DNA from 4 places in the Lysinibacillus sp. NPDC094177 genome. Region 1 is predicted to be linked to each of the others. Evidence: riboswitches for the same ligand, from Rfam matches in the RefSeq annotation. Region 1 holds a riboswitch; each other region holds the start of a gene.
What was found. Region 1 has a riboswitch for cobalamin ahead of ACQKNC_RS13650 (glutaredoxin family protein). Riboswitches for the same ligand answer to the same signal wherever they lie in the genome.
Positions count from the first base shown of each region.

Region 2: linked by a shared signal. The riboswitch ahead of ACQKNC_RS18795 (FecCD family ABC transporter permease) and the one ahead of ACQKNC_RS13650 (glutaredoxin family protein) in region 1 are both predicted to bind cobalamin.
Region 3: linked by a shared signal. The riboswitch ahead of ACQKNC_RS17225 (ABC transporter substrate-binding protein) and the one ahead of ACQKNC_RS13650 (glutaredoxin family protein) in region 1 are both predicted to bind cobalamin.
Region 4: linked by a shared signal. The riboswitch ahead of ACQKNC_RS07585 (ABC transporter substrate-binding protein) and the one ahead of ACQKNC_RS13650 (glutaredoxin family protein) in region 1 are both predicted to bind cobalamin.

Region 1 covers NZ_JBNNTW010000007.1:152,653-158,807, forward strand. The annotation lists gene ACQKNC_RS13640 (Lsa family ABC-F type ribosomal protection protein) at 319-1,797, shown strand; gene ACQKNC_RS13645 (hypothetical protein) at 2,254-2,466, shown strand; cobalamin riboswitch at 3,333-3,510, shown strand; gene ACQKNC_RS13650 (glutaredoxin family protein) at 3,630-3,854, shown strand; gene nrdI (class Ib ribonucleoside-diphosphate reductase assembly flavoprotein NrdI) at 3,851-4,210, shown strand; gene nrdE (class 1b ribonucleoside-diphosphate reductase subunit alpha) at 4,207-6,155, shown strand, end outside.
Region 2 covers NZ_JBNNTW010000014.1:47,331-53,485, forward strand. The annotation lists gene ACQKNC_RS18775 (TetR family transcriptional regulator) at 1-197, shown strand, start outside; gene ACQKNC_RS18780 (DMT family transporter) at 270-623, shown strand; gene ACQKNC_RS18785 (DMT family transporter) at 623-937, shown strand; gene ACQKNC_RS18790 (ABC transporter ATP-binding protein) at 1,341-2,117, opposite strand; gene ACQKNC_RS18795 (FecCD family ABC transporter permease) at 2,123-3,169, opposite strand; cobalamin riboswitch at 3,409-3,601, opposite strand; gene ACQKNC_RS18800 (biotin transporter BioY) at 3,775-4,371, shown strand; gene ACQKNC_RS18805 (NADPH-dependent FMN reductase) at 4,720-5,262, opposite strand; gene ACQKNC_RS18810 (nitroreductase family protein) at 5,326-5,943, opposite strand; gene ACQKNC_RS18815 (ring-cleaving dioxygenase) at 6,047-6,155, opposite strand, start outside.
Region 3 covers NZ_JBNNTW010000011.1:89,092-95,246, reverse strand. The annotation lists gene ACQKNC_RS17240 (cob(I)yrinic acid a,c-diamide adenosyltransferase) at 1-181, opposite strand, end outside; gene ACQKNC_RS17235 (adenosylcobinamide amidohydrolase) at 304-1,779, opposite strand; gene ACQKNC_RS17230 (FecCD family ABC transporter permease) at 1,776-2,777, opposite strand; gene ACQKNC_RS17225 (ABC transporter substrate-binding protein) at 2,774-3,739, opposite strand; cobalamin riboswitch at 3,990-4,172, opposite strand; gene ACQKNC_RS17220 (acyl-CoA dehydrogenase family protein) at 4,230-5,897, opposite strand; gene ACQKNC_RS17215 (class I adenylate-forming enzyme family protein) at 5,899-6,155, opposite strand, start outside.
Region 4 covers NZ_JBNNTW010000003.1:298,743-304,897, forward strand. The annotation lists gene ACQKNC_RS07575 (amidase family protein) at 1-578, shown strand, start outside; gene ACQKNC_RS07580 (GTP-binding protein) at 1,034-2,974, opposite strand; cobalamin riboswitch at 3,156-3,341, shown strand; gene ACQKNC_RS07585 (ABC transporter substrate-binding protein) at 3,510-4,511, shown strand; gene ACQKNC_RS07590 (precorrin-3B methylase) at 4,566-5,255, shown strand; gene ACQKNC_RS07595 (S9 family peptidase) at 5,577-6,155, shown strand, end outside.

The sequences.
Region 1 (6,155 bases):
TAGTCTGTCCATTTTTATATATCAGTTTACATTTTACTTGTCATGACTCCAATGGCAAATAAGAACTTATGTAATATAAGTGAAAGACTAAACCTTCCAATTACAAATTGGGAGGATTTTTTATTCTCTCATAAAAATTTTTAATCTAATCAATAAAGGAGAGAGAGAAATGAGCGAATCAGACACTATTGTTACGCATGTAATACTCCGTATAAGTCGCTAATATCCATCAAACTTATACGGAGAAATTTAGAATAGATGGATGTGCCGACTTTGTATAAAAAGTAAAAAGTGTTGATATACAAAGGAGGAATTATTATGTCAATGATAAAAGTTCAAGATTTAACGTTTTCTTATCCAGGTAGCTTTGACAATATTTTTGAAGGTGTAAACTTTCAAATAGATACGGATTGGAAACTTGGGTTTATTGGTAGAAATGGACGAGGTAAAACGACATTCTTTAATTTATTATTAGGGAATTATGAGTATAGCGGGAAAATCATTTCTTCTGTAGAATTTAATTATTTTCCTTATCCAGTTTCAGATAAAAATAAGTACACTTATGAAATCTTTGAAGAAATTTGTCCTCAAGCTGAAGATTGGGAATATCTTCGTGAAATATCCTATCTAAATGTCGATGCCGAGGTAATGTACCGACCATTTAAGACATTATCAAATGGGGAACAAACAAAGGTGTTGCTTGCTGCACTTTTTTTGACGGAAGGTCAATTTCTATTAATTGATGAGCCGACCAATCATTTGGACACTGATGCACGAAAGATGGTCTCTGATTATCTAAGGAAGAAGAAAGGGTTTATATTAATTTCACATGATAGAACCTTTTTAGATGGATGCGTTGACCATATTTTATCTATAAATAGGGCGAATATTGAAGTTCAAAGTGGTAACTATTCTTCTTGGAAGTTAAATTTTGATAGACAGCAGGAACACGAAGAGGCAACAAATCAGCGTCTACAAAAAGACATTGGGAGATTAACACAGTCTTCAAAGCGTTCAGCAGGTTGGTCTAATCAAGTGGAAGCTTCCAAAAATGGGACAACGAATTCGGGTTCTAAGTTGGATAAAGGTTTTGTAGGACATAAAGCGGCAAAGATGATGAAGAGAGCAAAGAACATTCAATCAAGGCAACAAAAAGCTATTGAGGAAAAGTCAAAACTGCTAAAAAATGTGGAAAAAACGGAGTCATTAAAATTAAAACCATTGGAATATCAGTCAAACGAATTAATTGTTTTGGCGGATGTGTCTGTTAAGTATGATGACCAAATAGTGAATAAGCCAATTAGCTTTATAGTTGAACAAGGTGACCGAATTGTACTTGATGGAAAGAATGGGAGCGGAAAAAGTAGTATCCTAAAACTAATTTTAGGAAATCTGATCCAGCATACAGGCACGCTGAATGTAGGTTCTGGCCTCATTATTTCCTATGTCCAACAAGATACTTCTCATTTGAAGGGACTATTATCGGACTTTATCGAAGAGCATGAGATCGATGAAACGTTATTTAAATCCATCCTACGTAAGATGGATTTTGAGCGAATTCAATTTGAGAAAGATATAGCTCATTATTCCGGCGGACAAAAGAAAAAATTGCTTATAGCCAAAAGTTTATGTGAAAAAGCTCATTTATATATTTGGGACGAACCGTTAAATTTCGTTGATATTTATTCGCGCATGCAGATTGAAGAGCTTATTCAAAAATTTAATCCCACAATGGTTTTTGTTGAGCATGATCAGGCATTTCAACAAACAGTTGCAACAAAAACTATATCTCTGTAGTTAAATATGAAGAACTGAAGGTATAATTAGTAAATTTGCTCATTAAACTATTTGATGCTTTAGTTGAAGAACGTTGCTAAAATAATCAAACCTTTTATGGAGACCTAAAATAAATATCTGCTAGAGAAGAATCCATTTTGATTAATCTTTTTTCAAAATGGATTCTTTTATTTTTCGTATAAAATGGGTTTAGTGATGTATTTTTAATCAACTTTAAAGCATACTAGAAGTCATCATGACCATACTCATTGCAACGATAATAGAAATAATTAGAATGATCGACAAAAGCTTTGTGAGGGCATAAATCAAACTGTTAAAAACAACACTAATGGACGAAGTTAGTACCGTTACACATTTTACTTACACCAACCAGTATTGCGGCAATAGTTTGCTTTGCGAAAACATGAAATCATAATGGAAAGATGTTTTTTTATGGACTAAATAGGAGTGAACTAGATGACATCACATTCAATCTCGTATTATGAGAATCAGTTAAGACAGCAAATTATGAACAACCTATATAATGAAAATTTTATTTCATTGCAGAATTATGTAAAAGAGTTAATTCAAGAAAATACGGATAATAATAAGAATATTACTTATGCCTATTTGAATATAAAACGTGAGCTGGTAGGGTCAATAAGTAATAATGATGATCAGACTTTATAAAGTGATTATAGATGCAAAAAATATAAAAGAAGTGAACATTTAAATGGAATGCAAAATGAAACAACTTGGCATTTGACTATAGAATGACATTGCTTAATAAAGTAAAGAAAATGCCTGGATTAGAAATGTTTTTTCTAATATGTTACAAATGGAAAATTGAATAATTAGAGGATCCAGAAGTTCATAGTTTCTTTTGTAATTCAATAAATGGTAAAGTAAAAGGAGTCTATGATAGTTTTAGAGATTATAATAGAGATAATAATCTTTTAAAATTGCTATTAATTATATAAACTATTATCAAAATATAATCCTTAGTTTAAAGTAAATTCAGCTCTGAATTTTTTAAGGAATTATTTTATTTGTAGGAATGGAATAATTGTACGGTAGATTTCATTTAAAAATTGAAGTGGTAAAACAGTCTATTATTCTTTGGAATATGGACTGTTTTAATGTAAGGAGTTCAAATAATAACTTTGTATCTACGATTGATCTAATTGTTGATTACGACTTAATAGATGGAACTTTAAGGTTTTATTAGACTGTTACAATACATTTGATTCACCTCAGAAATTAATTTTTACATAAGTGTTACATTAAATTAGAGTTCTTAATTAGATGGAATGAGATAATCCTGATTGATAAACAAGATACTGCATTTAGGTAAATGTAAAATAGCGAATATATTTAACTTCATATTTTTTAGAAATTTTTTAAATAAGTCGTCTATTGCAGCTAATTATTTGTTAAGATCATATTTTGAGAGTGTGAAAGAAAATATTGAATAATCTCATATTAAAGAAGTTTCTAATCTAGATTTACTTTTTATTTGAAGGATGGTACACTTAGTTCTATTGAACAACAATATATTGTGTTCGTTTTATAAAGGTACTACTATATGTAGTTTAATAGAGAAGTTCGGTGCAATACCGACGCTGTCCCCGCAACTGTGAAGCTGACGATGATATTAGCCACTGTGCATTCGCATGGGAAGGAAATCAGAGAATGAAGCAAAGCCAGGAGACCTGCCTATATAAAACAAATTGATCATTTCTTCGGGGATTAAGAGATGGGAACGTATGTGTTTTTTTTGTATTTTAACGTTTCCATTTAGGCTATCTCTCTCGAAGGGATAGCTTTTTTATTTTATGAAAAGAGGGATATATATGAAACTTTATACGAAAACAATCTGTCCAAAATGCCTTTGGGTAAAATCTGAATTACAACGTGTAGGACTTGAAGCAGAAATTGTAAACATTGATCACGATGAACAAGCTAAGCAAACAATTATTGACGCAGGTTTTTTAAGTGTGCCTGTTTTAGAAATTAATGAAACATTTATAGGAGATGTTAAGGAGATTGTTTCTCATATAGAGATGATTGCAATATGATTGTTTATGCTAGTCGTACAGGCAATGTCCGGAATGTTGTTTCTAAATTAACAGCGGAATCTATTGAACTCTCTGATGGGTTAGTGTTGAATGAGCCCTACCTTTTAATCACCTACACAGATGGATTAGGTGATGTCCCTTCAAAAGTGTCATGTTTTTTAGAAAACAACAGGAAATTTTGTAAGGGTGTAGTTGCCAGTGGCAATAGTAATTTCGGGCATAATGTTTTTGGCGCTGCCGGTGAGAAAATTGCTGCTACTTATCATGTGCCCTTAGTGCGGAAACTAGATTTAAGAGGAAATCAAGCAGATTATGAAGCAATACAAACGTTTTATGAAACGAGGGTAATGGGATGAAAACATATTTAAAGCTTAATAATGACGTACTGAATCGTTATAGTACAACTGGTCTACTAGAGTTAGAAAAGGATCGTGAAGCAACGCGCCGCTATTTTTTAGAATATGTTAACGTGCGTTTACGTTACTTTATTGATATCGAGGAAAAAATCCGCTATTTAGTCGATGAGGGCTACTATGAGAAAGCATTTATCGATATGTACGAGATGGAATTTATTAAAAAGCTGTACAAGAAAGCATATGATTATAATTTCCGTTTTCCATCTTTTATGAGTGCGAGCAAGTTTTACGATAGCTATGCAATGAAAAGTCGTGATGGGGAAGAAATTTTAGAAAAATATGAGGATCGTATTGTCATTATTGCTTTATATTTAGCACAAGGGGATACCGTTCTAGCAGAGCGTTCTATCGAAGCGATGATGGAAGCGTATCAGCCTGCAACACCAACAGCATTGAATAGTGGAAAGAAAGCCCGTGGCGAATTAGTAAGCTGCTTTAAATTATCAATGGATGACTCCATGAATAGTATTGCCGAAAATATTGGTTATTGTTTGGAGCTATCACGTCTTGGTGGTGGAGTTGGGGTAAACTTAACGGATTTACGCCCTTTAGGTGATCCAATTAAAGAGATATTAAATCGTGCAAGTGGTGTAATCCCAGTAGCGAAGCTGTTGGAAAACTCTTTCAGTTATTCAAATCAACTAGGACAACGAAATGGCTCGGGCGTTGTCTACTTAAATATTTTCCATGCAGACATAGAAAATTTCATTTCATCAAAAAAACCAAATGCTGATGATAAAATTCGCCTCGCAACACTGTCAACAGGAATTATTATACCAAGTATTTTCTTCGATCTTATGAAACGTGATAAAGATATTGTATTGTTTAGTCCATACGATATTTTTAAAGAATATGGCAGACGTATGTCTGAAATTTCAATATCAGATATGTACTATGAACTTCTAGATAATCCGAATATCCGTAAAATTAAACGTTTGAATGCACGTAAACTCTATACAGAGGTTAAAAAAGCGCAATTTGAATCGGGCTATCCGTTTGAAATTTTTGATGATAATGTCAATAAAGTGCATCCGCTCAAAAATATCGGTCGTGTAAAAATGTCAAATTTATGTACAGAAATCTTGCAAGTTCAAGAAACAAGTATCATTACTAACCAAGATGAACCGAATGAATATGGGTTAGATGTATCGTGTAACTTAGGGTCAATTGATATCCATGCAGCAAGTAAAGTAAACGATTTCGAAACATTAATCGATACAGCCATGCACTTATTAACAAATGTGTCGCAAATGACGCACATTAAGAATGTACCATCTGTTGCAAAAGCAAATAAATTAATGCATTCAGTAGGGCTTGGTTGCATGAATCTTCATGGTCATCTTGTTACTGAGGGAATCATGTACGGCTCAAAGGAATCTATTGATTTTATGGATCGCTTTATGGAAGCGATGAACTTTTATTCACTCAAATCATCAATGGAGATGGCTAAAGCAAAAGCTGAAACTTTCTATCGATTTGAGGAAAGTGATTACGCTTCAGGTAGCTATTTTGATCAATATGTAAATAAAAGTGAAGAGGAACTATCGCCTGTTGTGTTAAAAGCACTTGGAAATATTCCACTCATTACTAAAAAGATGTGGGAAGTTTTAAAGCAAGATGTTATGCAATATGGTTTATTCCATTCATATCGTTTGGCTATTGCACCAACTGGTAGTATTTCTTATATTCGTAGTTGTACGGCTTCTATATCTCCATGTACAGAGCGAGTAGAGGTTCGTGATTATGCAGATAGTAGAACAATTTATCCAATGCCTCATTTAACAAATGAGAACAGTCATTTATATGCTGAGGCATACGATATTGATCCTTATGACTTAATTGATTTATACGCAGCTTCTCAAAAACACGTTGACCAAGGTATTTC
Region 2 (6,155 bases), on a different contig from region 1:
TATATGAAGCTCAACAACAAGGAACGATACGCGCCTCTCTAAATACTACTCGTTCTTCTAAACTTGTAATTGGTCTAATAGAATCTGCTGCTGAACAAATTTATTTGTATGACGACAGTACAGAAGAAACAATTAGATTTCAAAAACTTGAGCTTCTCGACTTTTTACATTATGCACTCTGTTTACGTCACGCCTAAGTGACGTTCTCTTTTACACCGAAAATGACTGAATGTCAGTCATAATCATTGATAAACGAAAGGAATTTAACTATGCAAAAAGATTGGATTTACGTTGGATTAACTAGTTTGTTTGAATTGTTTTGGATATTCGGTTTTAATGTTGCAAATGCTTGGTGGCATTGGATTATTATTGTGTCTCTAATTGCGATAGATTTCCATTTCTTATCGAAAGCTTGTGAGAACTTACCTACTGGCACAGTTTATGCGACTTTTGCTGGGGTCGGTACAATTGGGACTACATTAATGGACATTTTTATTTTTGACGGTGAGTTTAATGCTATTAAAGGAATCTTCATGTTTATTTTAATATTGGGCGTTATTGGTCTTAATTTAGCTGATAACCCTTCAAAAGATCACATTGAAGAGAAAGGAGCTAATGCATAATGGGTTGGTTACTTGTTTTATTGGCTGCAATTTCAGAAATTATTGGTGTTGTAGGTTTACGCTTTTATAGTCAGGAAAAAAATATACGAAATTTATTAATATATATAGGCGGCTTTGGAATGTCCTTTGTGCTATTATATGCATCCTTTAACTATTTACAGTTAAGCATCGCCTATGTAGTTTGGGTTGGTATTGGTACAGTTGGTGCTGTTCTCGTGAATATTATATTCTTCGGCGAATCTAAAAACCTGACTCGAATAATTAGTATCATTGCCATTATTATTGGTGTAGCAGGCTTAAAAGCAGTAGCATAATTTGACTTCATTTCAATCCATATGTGTTGTGCATGCGTACCAAACCTAATAAGTTAATGAAATTATATTAAATGACTCTTCGGCAAAACGAGGGGGTGGATTTCCGTTCCGACTTGGCGCTTTCTAGGGGGCGTCAGGGCAACACGAGGTTGGTCACGAAGGCGTTATCACAACATGCGATGGTTTTAGCCTTCGTTCCCCTATTGCTGATCCCCAAGGAGTCGCCCAGTCTCCACTCCAATCAACCGCTTCACAAAGCATGCATCTTCTGGCATTTCACTCTAATTTATAGTGATAAAGCAGAGCTACAGCACCAATATTCTAATTTTTTCTATTTACATTTTTAACTTTCATATTCCCTAAATAACACTATGTATCAATCACTTTATCGAGTTTCTAAAGCTTACTTTGTGAATTGCTCTGGGATATACATTAAATATGGTTTACCTGTAAGTGGATGTATTTGAATATCAGCATAAACTCCAAATACATCTTGTAATAATTGTGGTGTAAGTACTTCTTCTGGTGTTCCAAAACAAACAATTCGACCTTGCTGTAAAACATAAATTTGATCGCAATACATGGCTGCAATGTTTAAATCGTGTATTGCTGCAACAACTGTTAAATGTAAAGTTTGAATTAGATCCATAAGCTGCAATTGATGCTGAATATCCAGATGATTTGTTGGCTCATCTAAAATAAGTACCTGTGCTTGCTGAGAGAGGGCACGGGCAACCATCACACGCTTTTTTTCTCCACCCGAAAGAGTGCTAAAGCTACGTTTCTCTAAATGAGCGATACCTGTTTGGTTCAGTGCATCTTTTACAATTTGAAAATCTCGTTCTTGATCTAGCTCCAATAGTTTTTTATGAGGTGTTCTCCCCATACTAACTAAATCATGTACTGTAAAATCGAATAAGACTGGTGTTTCTTGACTTACAACTGCTAAATTTTTAGCAATGTTTTTACTCGATTGCTTTAAAATATCCTGTTCATTTAACAAGACTGTTCCACTTTCTGGTTTTAATAAACGATACATATTCTTTAATAGCGTTGACTTCCCACTACCATTAGGACCGATTAGACCAACAAATTGCTTGTCCTTTATTCGAATATTTACTTCATGTAATATACGTTCATCAGAAATGGAGAATGATACTTGTTTCGCTTCTAATGTCATATGCTTTAATCTCCTTCACCGAATGAATAATTGTTACTACGTAGCAACCAAATGAAAAATGGACCTCCGCAAAAAGCCGTGATAATTCCAATTGGCATTTCCTCCGGAGCAATTAAAATTCGAGCAAGTGCATCTGCCCAAACTAGGAAAATCCCTCCGAATAATGCACTAATCGGTATAACATATTTATGGTTTGAACCTACAATTAACCTTACAATATGTGGAATGATTAAGCCGACAAATCCGATTGAACCACTTACAGCAACAAGCACACCCGTTAATAATGAAACTAATATAATAAGCTGTATACGAAATTGTTGTAAGTTAACCCCTAGTGTGACCGCTGCTTCTTCCCCAAGAAGTAATAAATTTAGATTTCGATAGTGGAGCCATAACAAGGCAAATACTACAATAAAGATAATTGTAGGAATTAAAAGATTACTCCACTTCGCACCAGCAAGGCTTCCTAGCATCCAAAACATGACTGCCTTCATTCCGCCCTCTTGTTTCGACGTCATTAATATAAAATTTGAAATAGCAGATAAAATAAACGACACCGCCATCCCTGAAAGTAAAAGTCGAAAGACAGAAATTCTACCGTCAACACGCGCTAAGAAGAAAACTAAAGCCATTGCTGTGAGAGAACCTATAAATGCAGATACGGAAAGCGCATAAACGCTCAGAAATGAAAAAGCGCCTAAAATGATGACAGCTGTAGCACCAACCGTTGCACCAGAAGAAATCCCTAAAATATACGGTTCTGCAATTGAATTACGAACAAGTGCCTGAATAGCTACTCCTGCAATTGCTAAGCCTGCTCCAACGATAGCTGCGAGCAATACACGCGGAACTCGTATTTGCCAAATGATAATTTCCTGTGAGCGACTCCAATCTTGTTCGATTGAATTTTGTATAAATGGGATTTTAGAAAGGATAACCTTCCATACATAAAGTGGCGTAACGGAAACCGATCCAACCATAATCGCAATTGTCATCGAAATTATAAGTACTAGAAGAAGAATCATTGAAAGCATCATAAATTTTTTATTCATCAGTTTATAACTCCTACTCATTAAAAATCAATTTTGTCTTGGCGTAATTGCCCTCTATCGCTTTGCTTTCGCGACAAAACACTTGTAGCAGACGTTTCACATTCACAAACACTTGCCGAATGAAAATAAATAAAAAAAAGGGCATTCTATGCAAATGCGCATAGAAATACCCTTGATTAAACAAAGTCAGAAAGATTTCCTTCTACTATTGTCCGTAATCGCTTTCATCCTCGTGGGCATTACAGGAATTACTAATTGGCAGGTCTCCTGGCTTCGAATCAATGTACCTATGATTGCCTTCCCATTCTAGAACAGTGGCTAATACATCATAGAACTCCTCGTAACAGTTGCGGGACAGCGTCGGATTTGCACCGACTTCCCTTTTAAGCGACACATTTTACAAGATGTCACACCATTAGCATTTAATATTTTAAAATTATGACGATTCTATCATATATTTTAATAGTTAGTCTATAAATAATAGTTATTTATCAATTTATGCAGGATAACAACTTTTGTGTTAACCGACTTAAATAATCAAGTTGACACAAAAGCTTTATTTTTTTACACTATTATTATCAACATTACTATTTAGGGGTGAAATAATGACAACAGTTGCGGAACATACTCATCACAAATTAAGAACAGTAGATCTTGCATACATTGGACTATTTTCAACATTGATGATGATAGGAGCTAATATCACGTCTATTGTACCTTTCATGATGGTCGGTGGAGTACCTATCACATTGCAAACATTTTTTGCTATTTTAGCAGGGCTTATTCTTGGTAGTAGAAAAGGGGCACTCGCTTGTACTGTTTATATGTGTATCGGTTTAGCAGGTGCACCTGTATTTGCTCGTTTCGGTGGGGGCTTTGGACAAATTTTAAGTCCTACATTTGGTTTCATTGTCTCTTTTATATTAGCTGCATATGTCGCGGGGCTTATTGTAGAACGCAGTGGAACGAAGAAAAGCTATGTAGTTGCTGCATTAGTTGCAACAGCTATTAATTATTTACTAGGGACAAATTGGATGTACTTTGCCTACAAGCTATGGGCTAGTGCTCCTGATGCTTTCACTTATAAGATTGCATGGCTTTGGATGATGCCTCCTTTACCAAAAGATATTATTTTAGCTATATTTGCAGGTATTTTTGCATACCGCCTTCAAAAAGTTTTAAAAATAATTCCGATTAAATAAAAGCTTAACACCATTACGAGGGGTTGATTTCCGTTCCGGCTGGGCGCTTTGTAGCTGTCGCTTTGCTTTTGCTACAGAAAACATTTGCCGCTGACCCCCAAGGAGTCGCCCAGCCTCCACTCCAATCAAGTTATATAAATAGCATACATTTTATCCACAACTTTTTTGTTAAAGGATAAATAAACAATTTATTTCCTAAAAATGCCCCTCTTTAGTGTAATGCTAGAAAGGGCGTTTTTCTGATTGTCCTATTTGTCGCTTGGCTCTTCTATCCGTCGCTCTATCTTAAACCCAACAAACAAAAAATGCCCCATAAGTATTGTTATACTATGGGACATTTTTTTATTTTTAAACGTATATTTTCATCCAGTTTAAGAAGTTATCAATTACTACATCTAGGAATTTGATAGTACCCTCATCTGTTAGATTGCCTTCTGTATCAAATTTAGTGTGTACTGCTCCAATATAAACATCATTACCACTTAGTAATGGTGAATTTACTCCAGGTGAGAATAAAATATCTCGTAAATGTAATTGTGCTTTAACAGTACCTAAGTTACCCATTGATGCTCCCATCATGAATGATGGCTTGCCAATCATTACTTTATCAACTCGAGATAACCAATCGATGGCGTTAACCATAACACCTGGTACTGTACCGTTATATTCAGGCGTCAACCAAAGAACCGCATCTGCCTCTTTTACTTTTGCTTTAAAATCAAGTACAGGTTGTGGTGCTTCATTTTCGATATCTTGGTTATACATCGGTAAATCTTTCAAGCTTAATATTTCAAGATCAAATTTCTCTGTATAATGTTTTTGAATAAATTTTGCTAATTGCATATTATAAGATTCTTTACGGATACTACCTACGATTGCTACTACTTTCATAATTGCTTCCTCCTAAACATACATTAACTTTATTATTTATAAACAATTCTATTTTATACCACCCTAATAATAGGTAGCAAATTCCTCAACTGGTTTACGATAACCACGCAAGCGACGACTACTTTCTTTTTCTTTACCTATTGTTATTATTAGTGCAATTTCATGTGTCTCCGGAACATTAAAAAGTGCTCTCATTTGTGGTTGATCAAAGCCGATCATTGGGCATGTATCCCATCCACGATTTTTGGCTGCCAGCATAAATAACATAGCTGAAAGTGAAGCGTTACGAATGGCTTCCTCCTTCATAAATTCCTCGCCACGTTCTTCATAAAATTTCTTATTATCATCAACAAGATTTTCTAACTCACAAGCAGTAATAATGCCTAAGTCTACCATCCCTTGATTAAGGTTATCAGTATTTTTATATGCTTCTTTATCCCCTAGGACAAGTACAACCGCTGAGGCCGAGTGCACTTTATATTGCCCGTATGCTGCTTCTCTTACTTTTTCTTTTTTTTCTTCATCTAATACAACGATGTAATTGGCATGTTGTAAATTAAAGGCGGACGGAGCAAGCTTAACATCCTCCAAAATGGGACGTATATCTTCTTCACTCATCTTGATATCCTTTATAAAATTATTCGCAGAACGACGCTTATCTATTAGCTTTGAAAATTCCATCTAACTGACCTCCAATTATTTTTAATTATCATATAGCTGTTACGAGTATCTCATTTCCATTTAGCAGAGGCTTGTATTTCTCTACTGAATGGAGTGAAAGATATTACTCATATTCTTTATCGAACATAGTCGTACTTCTTACAGTGTCAATAGAACGAACAAGCTCTTCAATTTGTGCACGCTTTGGCTCTAAAAATGGTGGCAATGATAAT
Region 3 (6,155 bases), on a different contig from region 1:
TTTCTAAATCAATTAAAATATCCTTGAATAGCTCACGATCTAGTTCACTGACAGCCTTACCAATAAAAGAATTTAACTCATCGATTGCCCCATATGTCTCAACGCGTAAGCTATCTTTATCAACGCGTCCACCGATAAGACTTGTTTTCCCTGTATCGCCTGTTTTTGTATAAAGCTTCATTTCTCTCATCTCCTTGAATTATTTTATCAATTTCGCCTTGGCGTAATTGCGTCCGGATTTTGAACTGTGCACGCACAATTCATTCCTTTGAAAATCCGTGACATCCGCCGGAGGCATTATCTTCATTCAGCAGGTTTATCTGCTGAATGAAGATAATTTTTTATTGCCTGCACAGTTGTTTCAAAAACACCTTTACCGATAATTTTGCCTACATCAGTAATTGGGCCACCGTACAGCATTTCTTCCCCTTTTTGTGTTGCCGCAATCAATAAACTATCTGTAGCAGTACCTGTCGCAATCGTACCACTTAGCTCATCACGAATATTTTCTGATTGTAATGCCTTTGTTTTCGCCTCATTTGCTGTCATCATTGCTTGGAAAAAGGCTTCTTCAGATAAACAACCATTAATGATAACCCACGTATTTATAGTACCAATATATGGTTCATCCTGCCTTTCATGTGTACGAGACACATCAACAGCATTGCCAACTCCAGCCGTAACAGCAACAAGGATGCTGCCAAAGGAAGCTTTAAATTCATTAATAGCTACTAGGTTTGTTGGTACAGCTGTTAACATGACGACAGTACTTGTTGATGCAAAACGCTCCTTCAGTAAAAATTCATCGACTTCTCTCTTTACATCACTAATCACATAATCTATTGGTACAGAGCGATTTAACAGGCAATCATACCAACCGATACCCGGATTATGAACAGCTGAGGACACCGTTTTTAAAGGAAACTCTGATTGAAGCTGAATGTACTGATCTGTAACAGTGAAGTTTTCTTTTTTTATGACAGCACGTTGCTGATGTTCAGCTAAAGCTGGCATCATTGTAATTTGAGGCTTTGGAATTTCAGGATGTGCATAGGTTGCAACTCGCGCATGATAGACGTCTTCGATTTGCGAAGCGATTAATACTTCATGTGGCTCCCCAAATGCCCGCATCCGCCCTTCCTCCATAAGTAACAATTCATCACAATAGAGGGAAGCTAAATTCATATCATGTAGTACCATAATAACTGTCAAACCACATTCTATTGCTTCCTTTCGCACCATATCTAAAATTTGACGTTGATGAGCAATATCTAGATGGTTCGTTGGCTCATCTAATAGTAATATTTCCGCTGTTTGTGCTAGAGCTTGAGCTACAAAAACTCTTTGCTGTTCACCGCCCGATAAAAATTCCATCGATGTCTGTTCATAGCGTTTCACACCTGTTTGCATCATTGCATGTTGGACTGCCTGTTCATCACGATCAGTCCAGCTCGAAAAAAAGCCTTTTTGATGTGGATAACGTCCAAGAGATACCGCCTCTCGTACACTGTTTGAAAAGGCATTAGCATGTAATTGTGGCAGCACCGCCATTTTTTTTGCTAAAGCACGAGCATTGTAAGAGCTACTATTTTTACCATCTATTAATATAGTGCCTGCAGTTGCTGGTAGTATACCACTTATTACTTTTAACAGTGTAGATTTCCCACTACCATTCGGCCCTAAAATCCCTAGTATTTTTCCTTTATTAACAGAAAAACTTATATCCTGGACGATCGGTACATCTTCATAGCCACCAGAAAGATGTTCAACAACAATCATGCCCGTACCCCCTTGCCTCTACGTTGCTTATAAAAAATATAGGAAAAAACGGGCGCCCCAATAAATGCAGTAATTACACCAATCGGTAGCTCTCTTGGCATAATAATTGTTCGTGCTACTAAATCACAAATAATCAGTAATGTTGCACCATTTAAAAATGATAATGGCAATAAATGACGGTGATCTGAACCCCAAACCATTCTCGTCATATGAGGAACTACTAAACCAACAAAGCCAATCGTTCCAGAAACAGCTACCGCAGCTCCTGTCAACATTGATCCACCCACTAAAATAATATATTTACTGCGCTTAACATTGACACCTAAATACTTTGCGCGTTCTTCTCCATATAACAGAACGTTTAACTCGCGTCTTTGTGTCCAAAGCATAATTGAGCCAATTATCACAAACGGAATAATCATTTGAACAAAAGGCCAACCCCGCATCGATACTGAGCCGAGTAGCCATCCGATAACTTGCCGTAGCTCTTCACCAGATAATGCAATCATTAACGAAATCAAGGAACCTAAAAATGAACTAAATATAACCCCTGTTAATATAAGAGTTTCCATTTTTAGCGAGCGGTCTACTATTCTAGCAAAACCCATGACAGCTACCATCGTTAATATGGCACCTATCATACTAAAGGTCGGTAACGTAAAATGGCCGACTACAGGTATGGATATACTAAAGAAAATCGTCATAACTGCACCAACTGATGCACCAGAGGAAACACCTAACGTATAAGGATCAGCCAAAGGGTTTTTTAATAAACCTTGAAAAGCTGCCCCTGCAATAGCAAGTGATGCCCCTACAAGCCCTGCCAGCAAAACTCTAGGTAACCGAATCTTCCATAAAATATTGGCAGCTGTTTCATCAGCCGCCTTATTCCACAATACTTCTAGTGGAATATGAACCGAGCCTATCGCTACACCACACCAGATGCTAATGACTAGAAGCGTAATCGCTGTTATATAGGCTACAATTGATTTACTCATTTAAACGCCTCTGGGTAGACGGCCTTCGCTAATTCCTCAAGACCATCTGCTAATCGAGGACCTTGACGACTTGTCGTGTTTTCATCCACTTGTACAATAGCTTTATTTTTTACGGCCGTAATTGTCTCAAAGCCTGGACGTTTTGGAATTTTCGTTAAAATATCAGGTACATAATTATATGCCACTACAATGACATCTGGATTTTTCGCGATAATTTGTTCTGCATCAATTTTATACCAGCTATTTGAATCCGCTGCCACATTTTCGGCATGAATCATTTCTAGCATTTCATTCATAAATGTACCTTTACCAGCTGTATAAATTTCTGGCTCATCAGACGACTCTACAAAGACTTTCTTTGGTTCAACACCCTCAAGTTTTGTTTCAACTTCTTTAACTTTTGCCTTCATATTTGCGACAATTTTTTTAGCTTCTTCTAATTTTCCTGTTGCACGACCAAGCTGTTCAATCGTTGTGTATGTTTCATCAAAGTTTTTGGCATCCGCTACAACAAATACTTTCACACCTGCAGCCTCAAGCTGTTCAATTGCTCCTTTTGAATTCCCCATACCCGATGCATGTGCAAAAACGATATCTGGTGTTAAAGCAATAATTTGTTCGATATTATAATCCATACCGCCGACCTTTTCTTTTTTAGTTGCCTCTGAAGGATAATCGTCATTATCTGTTACACCAACTATTTCATTATTTAGGCCAAGGCTAAATAATATTTCTGTGTTACTCGGAATGAGAGAGACAATCTTTTCAGGAGGCGCCTCAAGCGTAATATCCTTACCAGTAGCATCCGTTATCTTCATTGGGAATGTTGCTTGATCTACTTTTGTTGTCTCTTGTTGCTCAGAAGATGACGGCTTTTCATTTGTCGCCTCTTTAGTATTACATGCAGCCAGCAAGCCAATAGCTAAAAATGCTGATAATCCTATTTTCCAAATTTTTTTCATGTGAATGAATCCCCCTTAGTCTATCTGTGCATATAGTTAATGACTTGTTTTCCTGATTTATCGATATACTTTAGTTTTTCTCGCCCAAGGTTGTGGGTTTATCACCCAACATTGTGAGATTATCATCCACTCTTTCAAATTTATCGACATTTATCTTACAAAACAAATACCCCTCATCATAAAAAATGAGGGGGTCAAATCTGCACAAAAATACATATACAAAATCCACCATCCTATCCTCGTAGGCTACAACGTGTTTTCTATAAAGGCAGGTCTCCTGGCTTGTGCTCCTTACGCTTTTTCAAGCCTTCCCGAAATTTTCAGTGGCGCAGATTGAAAAAACTCACACATACAGTGGCGGGACCGCATCGGAATTACACCGATTTCCCTTTTCACTTTACATAAGTAAAGAACCTTTATAATATTCAGTTGATTTCATTATACATGAAAATCAAAAAAGTCGCCCCCATTCGAGACGACCTCTAATCAATTAAACTATGTCTGAGAAATACTGTACGGTTTTCATTGGTGCACCCATTTCTCGCAATGCCCATGTGCTCTCTAAATAAATATCTGCTAGCTTCTCATATTTGCCGCCGAATCTTTGCGCCCATTCAACCGCTACAACACTTTCATATAAATGTGCCATTTTCTCTGCGACCTTTTTTGCCTCAAACGTTTTCGTCGCATCATCTAAACGGCTAAATGTTTGCAAAGTTGAATCTAGTTTAGATAATTGCTTCACTACATTTTCGACTAATGGACTGTCAGCTAGTTTTTCTAGACGTCCCTCCATGACACGAACAAACATTTCGTGCACATGAAACTTTTCAACTAAACGAATGAGCTCTAAAGCTAAAATATTCGCTGTCCCCTCCCACACAGTAAGTACCTGTGCATCTCTTAATAACCGAGGTGTAACAAAATCTTCAATATAGCCGTTTCCGCCATGTAATTCAATTGCTTCACTAGCATAATGTACAGCTTGCTCTGCCGTTTCTTTTTTCATGATCGCAATATACAAGCGATTTAAAATGATGTCCTCTTTATTCCCCTGTCCACTAGTTACCTTATCGTACAGCTGAATAAGATCAAAAACCGTAGCAACTTCCACATGAAGCTTGGCAGCGAATTTCCCTAGTGTATCCTGAATCATAGGGTATTGCGTTAAAGGCTTACCAAATGCATGACGATTTGTCACATAGTGCTTCGCCTCTAAATATCCGCGGCGCATAATGCCTATAGAAGCAACCGCATTGCAAATTCTTGATAAATTAAGCGCCTCCAGCATATAATAAATTCCTTTATTTGGATCACCCACAACGTAAGCTAGCGCACCATCAAATTCCACCTCACCTGAAGGTACTGCTTTAACACCCAGTTTATCCTTTAAACGTCGAATGCGAAGGTTATTAACAGTGCCATCTTCATTTCGCCATGGAACTGCAAATAATGTTAAGCCCTTTGAACCTGCCTGAGCTCCTTCCATGCGTGCCAATACCATGGCTACCCCACACATTCCTGCGTTAGACGCGAAATATTTCTCACCATATAAACGATACTGATCGCCGTCCTGTCTTGCCTCTACAACATTCGCACCAACATCTGAGCCACCTTGACGCTCCGTTAAAAAAGTAGCCCCCTCATATAGCTCTGTCTCTCCTGTTGCACAAACATGTGGTAAAAAGCGCTCCTTCACCTCATCACTTGCATAATGATCAAGTAAAAAAGCCGTTGCCATTGTTAAAGTAACAGGACAGTAAAAGCCTGGCTCCGTATGTGATAATAAATAACCTTGAGCAAAGCTATAAACATAGTTGCCCTTCCTACCTAATTGCGGAATATCCTTATGCACATAGCCAACAATGCCGGTATTATACGTCTCTTCAATTGTTCTTTTATAGCCATCATTGACCCAAACCTCTGACACTTCTTCACCATAAGCATTATACCTTTGTAATCGAGGTTCACCCTCTCTATCCGTATGTTTGGCTCTCATATCAATCTCTCCTGCACAAAGCTCACCGAAATCTGTTAGCTCACGTGTTGCATATTCCACAAACTCTTTATCTAGCATCATTTCTAAAACTTTATGAAGTGTATCATTATCTTTAAAAAAGTTTGTTGTTTTCATTTCTTCCTGCTGTAAAACCTTCATGCTATCTCACCTCTTGTCCCTTTAAAGTTTGTTTTAGTATTTTGCCTGATGCATTTCGTGGTAGTGCTTCCACGCGTTCAAAAATGCGCGGAATTTTATATTTAGCAAGATGCTCCTCCAAATAAGCTTTAAGTCTGTCCTCGTCAATTTCTGTTTTAGCAGCATAAACGGCCTTTACTGTTTCTCCCCATTCCGGATGTGGTACACCTATTACAGCAACCTCAAATATTCCCTCATAGCTCAAAATTCTATCTTCAA
Region 4 (6,155 bases), on a different contig from region 1:
ATGAAACACTTTTTCATAATGCAATTCAGATTTTAAAAGGGCAAGGAGCCGTTATTATTGAAGACATCGAGATTCCTTCTTTCCATAGAGACTGGAAATGGGGAGTACCGCAATATGAATTAAAGCATAGTTTAAATAATTTCCTTGTCAATCTACCTTCTCACATGCCTGTGCATTCTATCTCTGAATTAATTCAATTTAATAAACGATCAAAAGGAAAGTCGTTGAAATATGGGCAGGATAAATTGGAATCGAGAGAGAATTTACCGAATACCTTAAGAGATCCTGAATATATAAATGCAAAATTAGAGGATTTGTATTTTTCTCAAGACCAAGGAATCGACTATACATTAAAAAAATATAAATTAGATGCGATTATCTTTCCATCCTATATAGGTTCGACAATTAGTGCAAAAGCTGGTTATCCGTCTATTGCCGTCCCAGCAGGGTATATGGAAAATGGGAGACCGTTTGGTATAACTTTCGCAGGAACTGCATTTAGTGAAGATGTACTTATAAAACTTGCATTTTCATTTGAACAAGCAACTAAACTCCGGAAAGCTCCGAAGTTGTATTAAGATCCTCTGGTAGACAAAGTAAACACCGTATTTCTCGGTCTCACGAATTTATAATGGGAGGTAATGGCCTTCCTAGTTTATCTGGATACGGTGTATGCTATAAATTGGTTAAATCCTATCTTGATTTGAACCCTAATGGGAGAATCAAATACCTGCGCGAAGCAAGAGCATACCCGCGCGAAGGCAGAATACCCGCGGAAGCAGAGCAAATACCCGCGGAAGGGAGTTAAATACCCGCGCGAGGGCAGAATACCCGCGAAAGGGAAGAGAATACCCGCGGAAGGGAGTTAAATACCCGCGCGAGGGCAGAATATCCGCGGAAGAAAAGCAAATACTCGCGGAAGGGAAGAGAATACCCGCGCGAAGCAAGAATACCCGCGGAAGCAAAACAAATCCCCACGAAACATAAAAAAACAGGACAATGATATATAACAAATCATGTCCTGTTTTTAAATTTACTTAATACAATGCATAGCTGCCTCTGCTTCATGCCATGGAACGGAGTAGCCTTTGCCTTTTGCACAAAAAATGCTAGAAGATGTATATTCGGGATCGGCGTTCTTATCGTAGCCAATTTGCGCAATAATGTCTTCTGTATTGTGACATATATCATAACCATCAAATTGTAGAGAAAGTACACCCTTACCATTGGTGTAGGCGGCAAAGGTTGTACTGTAGCTCATAAATGTTACGACAGGGGCTCGGCCAGTTAAAATCGCATCATTTTCTGTTAAGATTGGCGCGTCAAATGTACCAGCAGCTTGCTGAATGTCGGTCATCATGCGACCGATAAAATCACTAGGCGCTTTGAGCTTAAAGCGGTAATAGGGCTCTAGTAATACATTTTCTGCTTGCTCCAGCCCTTGTCGTAATGCACGGAATGTTGCCTCGCGGAAATCGCCACCGTCAGTATGTTTAATGTGTGCGCGCCCCGTTAAGAGAGTGAAGCGAATATCTGTCACAGGAAAACCGGTTAACAGCCCATGATGATCGCGCTCGAATAAATGTTTTTCAATGAGTCGTTGATGCCCAACCGATAAATCATCCGCGTGACATGCATTGACAAATGTATTACCAGTACCGCGTGTATTTGGCTCCATTAATAAATGTACTTCTGCATAATGCTTTAATGGCTCAAAATGACCATAGCCTGTCACGGTTGTTGCAATCGTTTCCATATATAAAATCTGTGGTTCGCTAAATGAGATATCTAGCGAGAAGCGTTTGTTAAGCACGTCGATAAGAACCTCGAGTTGGATGACACCCATAATATGAACATGAATTTCTTGGAATTTTTCATGCCATAGTACACGTAATGATGGTTCTTCTGCTTCGAGTGTGCGGAAAATCTTTAATATTTCCTTTATATGCTGATCACCTTCATATTGTACTTTCGCCTGTAATGTTGGTACTAATTCATAGGGCTGTGGGATACCGGAATTACCAATGATATCTCCGATGTTAGCTTTACTAATCCCTTTAACTGCGAAAATTTCCCCAGCTTCGACCTCTTGAGCGCTTTCATAACGACTACCATTATATTGCCGTATTTCAGTCACTTTTTCTGTTACATCTCCAAATGAAAATTCATCACGCACATGTAACGTTCCTTGCAAGGCCTTTAAAAAAGTTAAACGTTGATGTCCATCATGACGAATTTTAAACACTTCACCTTGGAACGGGGCATCGTTATGAAAATGTGTCTTTGTAAGTAGGGGAAGCTGTGCTAGGAATTCCTTTATCCCAATATCTTTTAAGGCTGAGCCAGTAAAACACAAAAAGGCCATTTCCTGTTTAATCATCGTTTGTAAATGAGAAAGGCAGCTTGCGCTATCCAATGTCTCATTAAGAAAAGCATCTAGAAGCTGCTCATCACGTTCGGCAAGCCATTCCATCATCGAATAAGGAACATAGTCTGAACGGAGCGGTTCATTTACGAGTAGTACATCCTCAGAGCAATCCTTATGAAGCTGTGCCATAACGGCTTTAACATCTGCCCCTTCACGGTCAATTTTGTTGATAAAGAAAAAGGTCGGGACGTGATATTGGCGTAACAGTTGCCACACTGTTTCTGTATGACCTTGTACTCCTTCAACCGCACTAACAATAATAATGGCATAATCCATAACTCGAATGGCGCGCTCCATCTCTGGGGAGAAATCGGCGTGTCCTGGTGTATCGATTAACGTATATGTATCGTTTCCAATCGTCATGCGACCTTGCTCCGCAAAAATTGTAATGCCCCGCTGACGCTCTAATTCATGATTATCTAGAAATGTGTCCTGGTGATCTACTCGCCCGCGGGCTTGAATACTGTTTGTATGAAATAGTAACTGCTCAGAAAATGTTGTTTTTCCTGCGTCAACGTGAGCGAGTACTCCAATTGTTACATGCATAAAAAAATCCTCGTTTCTATTATTTCATCTATCAACATTGTAACAGAATTGGATTGAAAAATATTTCGTATAAAAATAGTTAGTATTTATGTCTGAATAGTGTTAATATATTTATGATAATAATTTTTTGATATTTTTATGAGATTGTGAATCTATTAATCTTGCAATATCATTTACAACAAAATAAAAACGACCTATTGGTGCAAATGATCTTTGTCATTTGCTTAAAAGGGAAATCGGTGCAAATCCGATGCTGTCCCGCAACTGTAATGGAGAGTCTATACGAAATGCCACTGTAGCTATGCTATGTGAAGGTGTATAGATGATGAACCTAAGCCAGGATACCTGCCAATTAGTTTTCTTTTACTTAAACCACGAGGATGGGGATAGTGAACAGGTTGAAGAACCTTTCTTTCACTATGCTAACCTCTTGGAAACAAGGGGTTTTTTTATGCCCTTTTCTAGAAAACTAACTTGGTAGCACAGAAGTCTAATGATTTCTTTCTATATATTTAACAACAAAGGAGAAGAGGACATGAAGAAATGGAAACACTTATGGCTTGTCTTTGCAATAGCATTGATCGCTGTACTAGGCGCGTGTAACTCAAAGGACAAACCAGAATCTGCTGCAATAGGTGAGAAGGTAGAGCCTTCACAAGCTGAAACGACAGAAGTAACAATTGAAAATAATGGAACAACACAAGTATATAAGGAAGCACCTAAAAAAGCGATTAGCTTAAATCAACACGTAACAGAAATTATGCTGGCTTTAGGTTTAGAAGATTCAATGGTAGGGACGGCATACTTAGATGATAAAATTTATGAGCCCCTGCAAGCTGCCTACGATAAAGTGCCTGTAATAGCTGAAAAGTATCCTTCTAAGGAGCAAGTAATTGATGCAGGTGCAGACTTTTTATACGGTGGTTGGAAAAGCGCCTTTGGAGAGAAAGGTGTTGGTACACAGGAAGAGCTTGAGGCATTAGGTATTCACAGTTATTTACATACATCCTCAAATATGACGAAACCAACTTTAGAAGATATTTTCACAGATATTCGAAATATCGCAAAAATTTTCGGCGTTGAGGATCGTGGAGAAGCATTAATTAAACAAATGACAAAGGATGTAGATGCTGTCCGTGCGAAATTACCGCAAAATGAAAAAGAACTACGAGTTTTAGTGTTTGACAGTGGTGATAAAGATGTCTTTACTGCTGGACAAAACTTCATGAATGAGCTTGTAACTATTGCTGGCGGTAAAAATATTTTTGGTGATGTGGAATCAGGATGGACTACGGTGTCAAAAGAGGATGTAGTAGAACGAAATCCAGAAGTTGTTGTTGTCGTTGATTATGGAGAAACAACGGCGGAAGAAAAAATAAATTTCTTGAAAAATGATCCAGCCTTAAAAGAAACGGAAGCAGTAAAAAATGAACGCTTTGTGATTTTACCGCTTTCTGCCGCGTCAGAAGGAGTTCGTGTTGCAGAAGCTATTCAAATTTTGGCGAAAGGCTTCTATCCGGATAACTTTGAAAACTAGAAAAAATATGGGGCTAGCGTTTTGCTAGCCCTCTTTTCATAAGGAGAATTATTTATGAATGCATTTCGTAAAAATATACCCGACAAAACATTTGCAAAACTAAACAATAATGGAGATTTTACCCGTCTTGCCGTAAGCCCAGGTATTATTAATAAGCATTATTCTCCGGCACAATTTCAAACAATTGCAAAGGTTGTAGGAGAAACTGGTGCAATCAAATACTCCGCATCTTACAGTATAATATTATCAATTCCAACAGTAGATGTAACAGATGCAACTAAAGAGCTACAAGACGCTGGTCTGTATGTGGCAAAGCAAGGGCCAAGTGTGGCTATGAAGGCTTGTGATTTTTGTGATGGTGATAAGATGGAGGCAGCCCCAATTACTGAACAGCTATATCATTCTTTAGAAGGGATAACTGTCCCAACAAGATTACGTTTAAACGTAAATGGTTGTGCCTCTGCCTGTTATATTGCGGTTTATGATGATATTGGGCTTGTCTACCAAAAGGATAGCTTTGATGTCTATTTAGGGGCAGTGCCAATGGGTCCAAATGCACAAGCCGGGACTCTGTTTGCAAAAAGAGTAGAAGTGGAGCATATTGAAGGTTTTTTAAAGCAAATCATTGAGCTCTATAAGGAACGTGCACGTCCGAATGAACCTTTTTATAAATTTTATCGCAGAACAAATTCTGCGGATTATTGGGAAATGTTAAAAAATAAGACCATCATAACGGGAGTGTGATTTCCGTACTGACTGAGTGCTTACCAGGGTGTGTCCGAAGAGCCGCTTCATCAGCATCTCGTTCTACCCGATAAAATGCTTATGTCGTTACTCAAATGCGTACACAACCACTTATCCCAAAATCAATCTTTGAAATAAATGATGTCCGTAGCTCTTGGTAATTATTGCGAAGCAGCTACGGTTTTTTAATTGTACTACATGCTATTGTAAAATCCTCTCTGGGATAAAAAAACAATTTCTCCTTTGAAAGCAGGAATAATACTTAGGGCGTCGAAATATTCTACTAAGTAATGAAATTTCGGCGCAAAGGGGATATAAAATATGACATCGAAACAAGGGATAAAACCAGAAGATCTATACCAATTAAAATCCGTGGCAGATCCACAAGTATCACCTGACGGAACAGAAGTTGTGTATGTAGAGACTCGTATTGATGAGAAGAAAAAGGACTACATGTCTAATTTATTTTACATAAACTTAAATGAAAAAAATCCTCAACAATGGACATTTGGTGAAGATAAAACGAATTCACCTGTATGGTCTCCAGATGGCAGTAAAATCGCATTTGTATCAACGAGACATGGCAAGCCACAAATTTTTGTGCTTTCAAAAGCAGGTGGGGAAGCGAAACAACTTACTAATTGTAAAAACGGTGCGACATCACCTGTATGGTCTCCATGTGGTAAAAATATAGCTTTCTCAATAAAGTTAGGAAAAAATGACAGCATTTATGATAAAGCTGAAAATGATAAGAAAGATGACAAAGAACTAAAACCACTTGAAGTAGAAAAGATGAAATATAAATCAGATGCTGCTGGGTTTGTTGATATGGAGCAATTTTCTCAAATTGCCATCGTCAACCTGGAATCTGGAGAATTAGAGCTAGTTACGGAAGGGAAA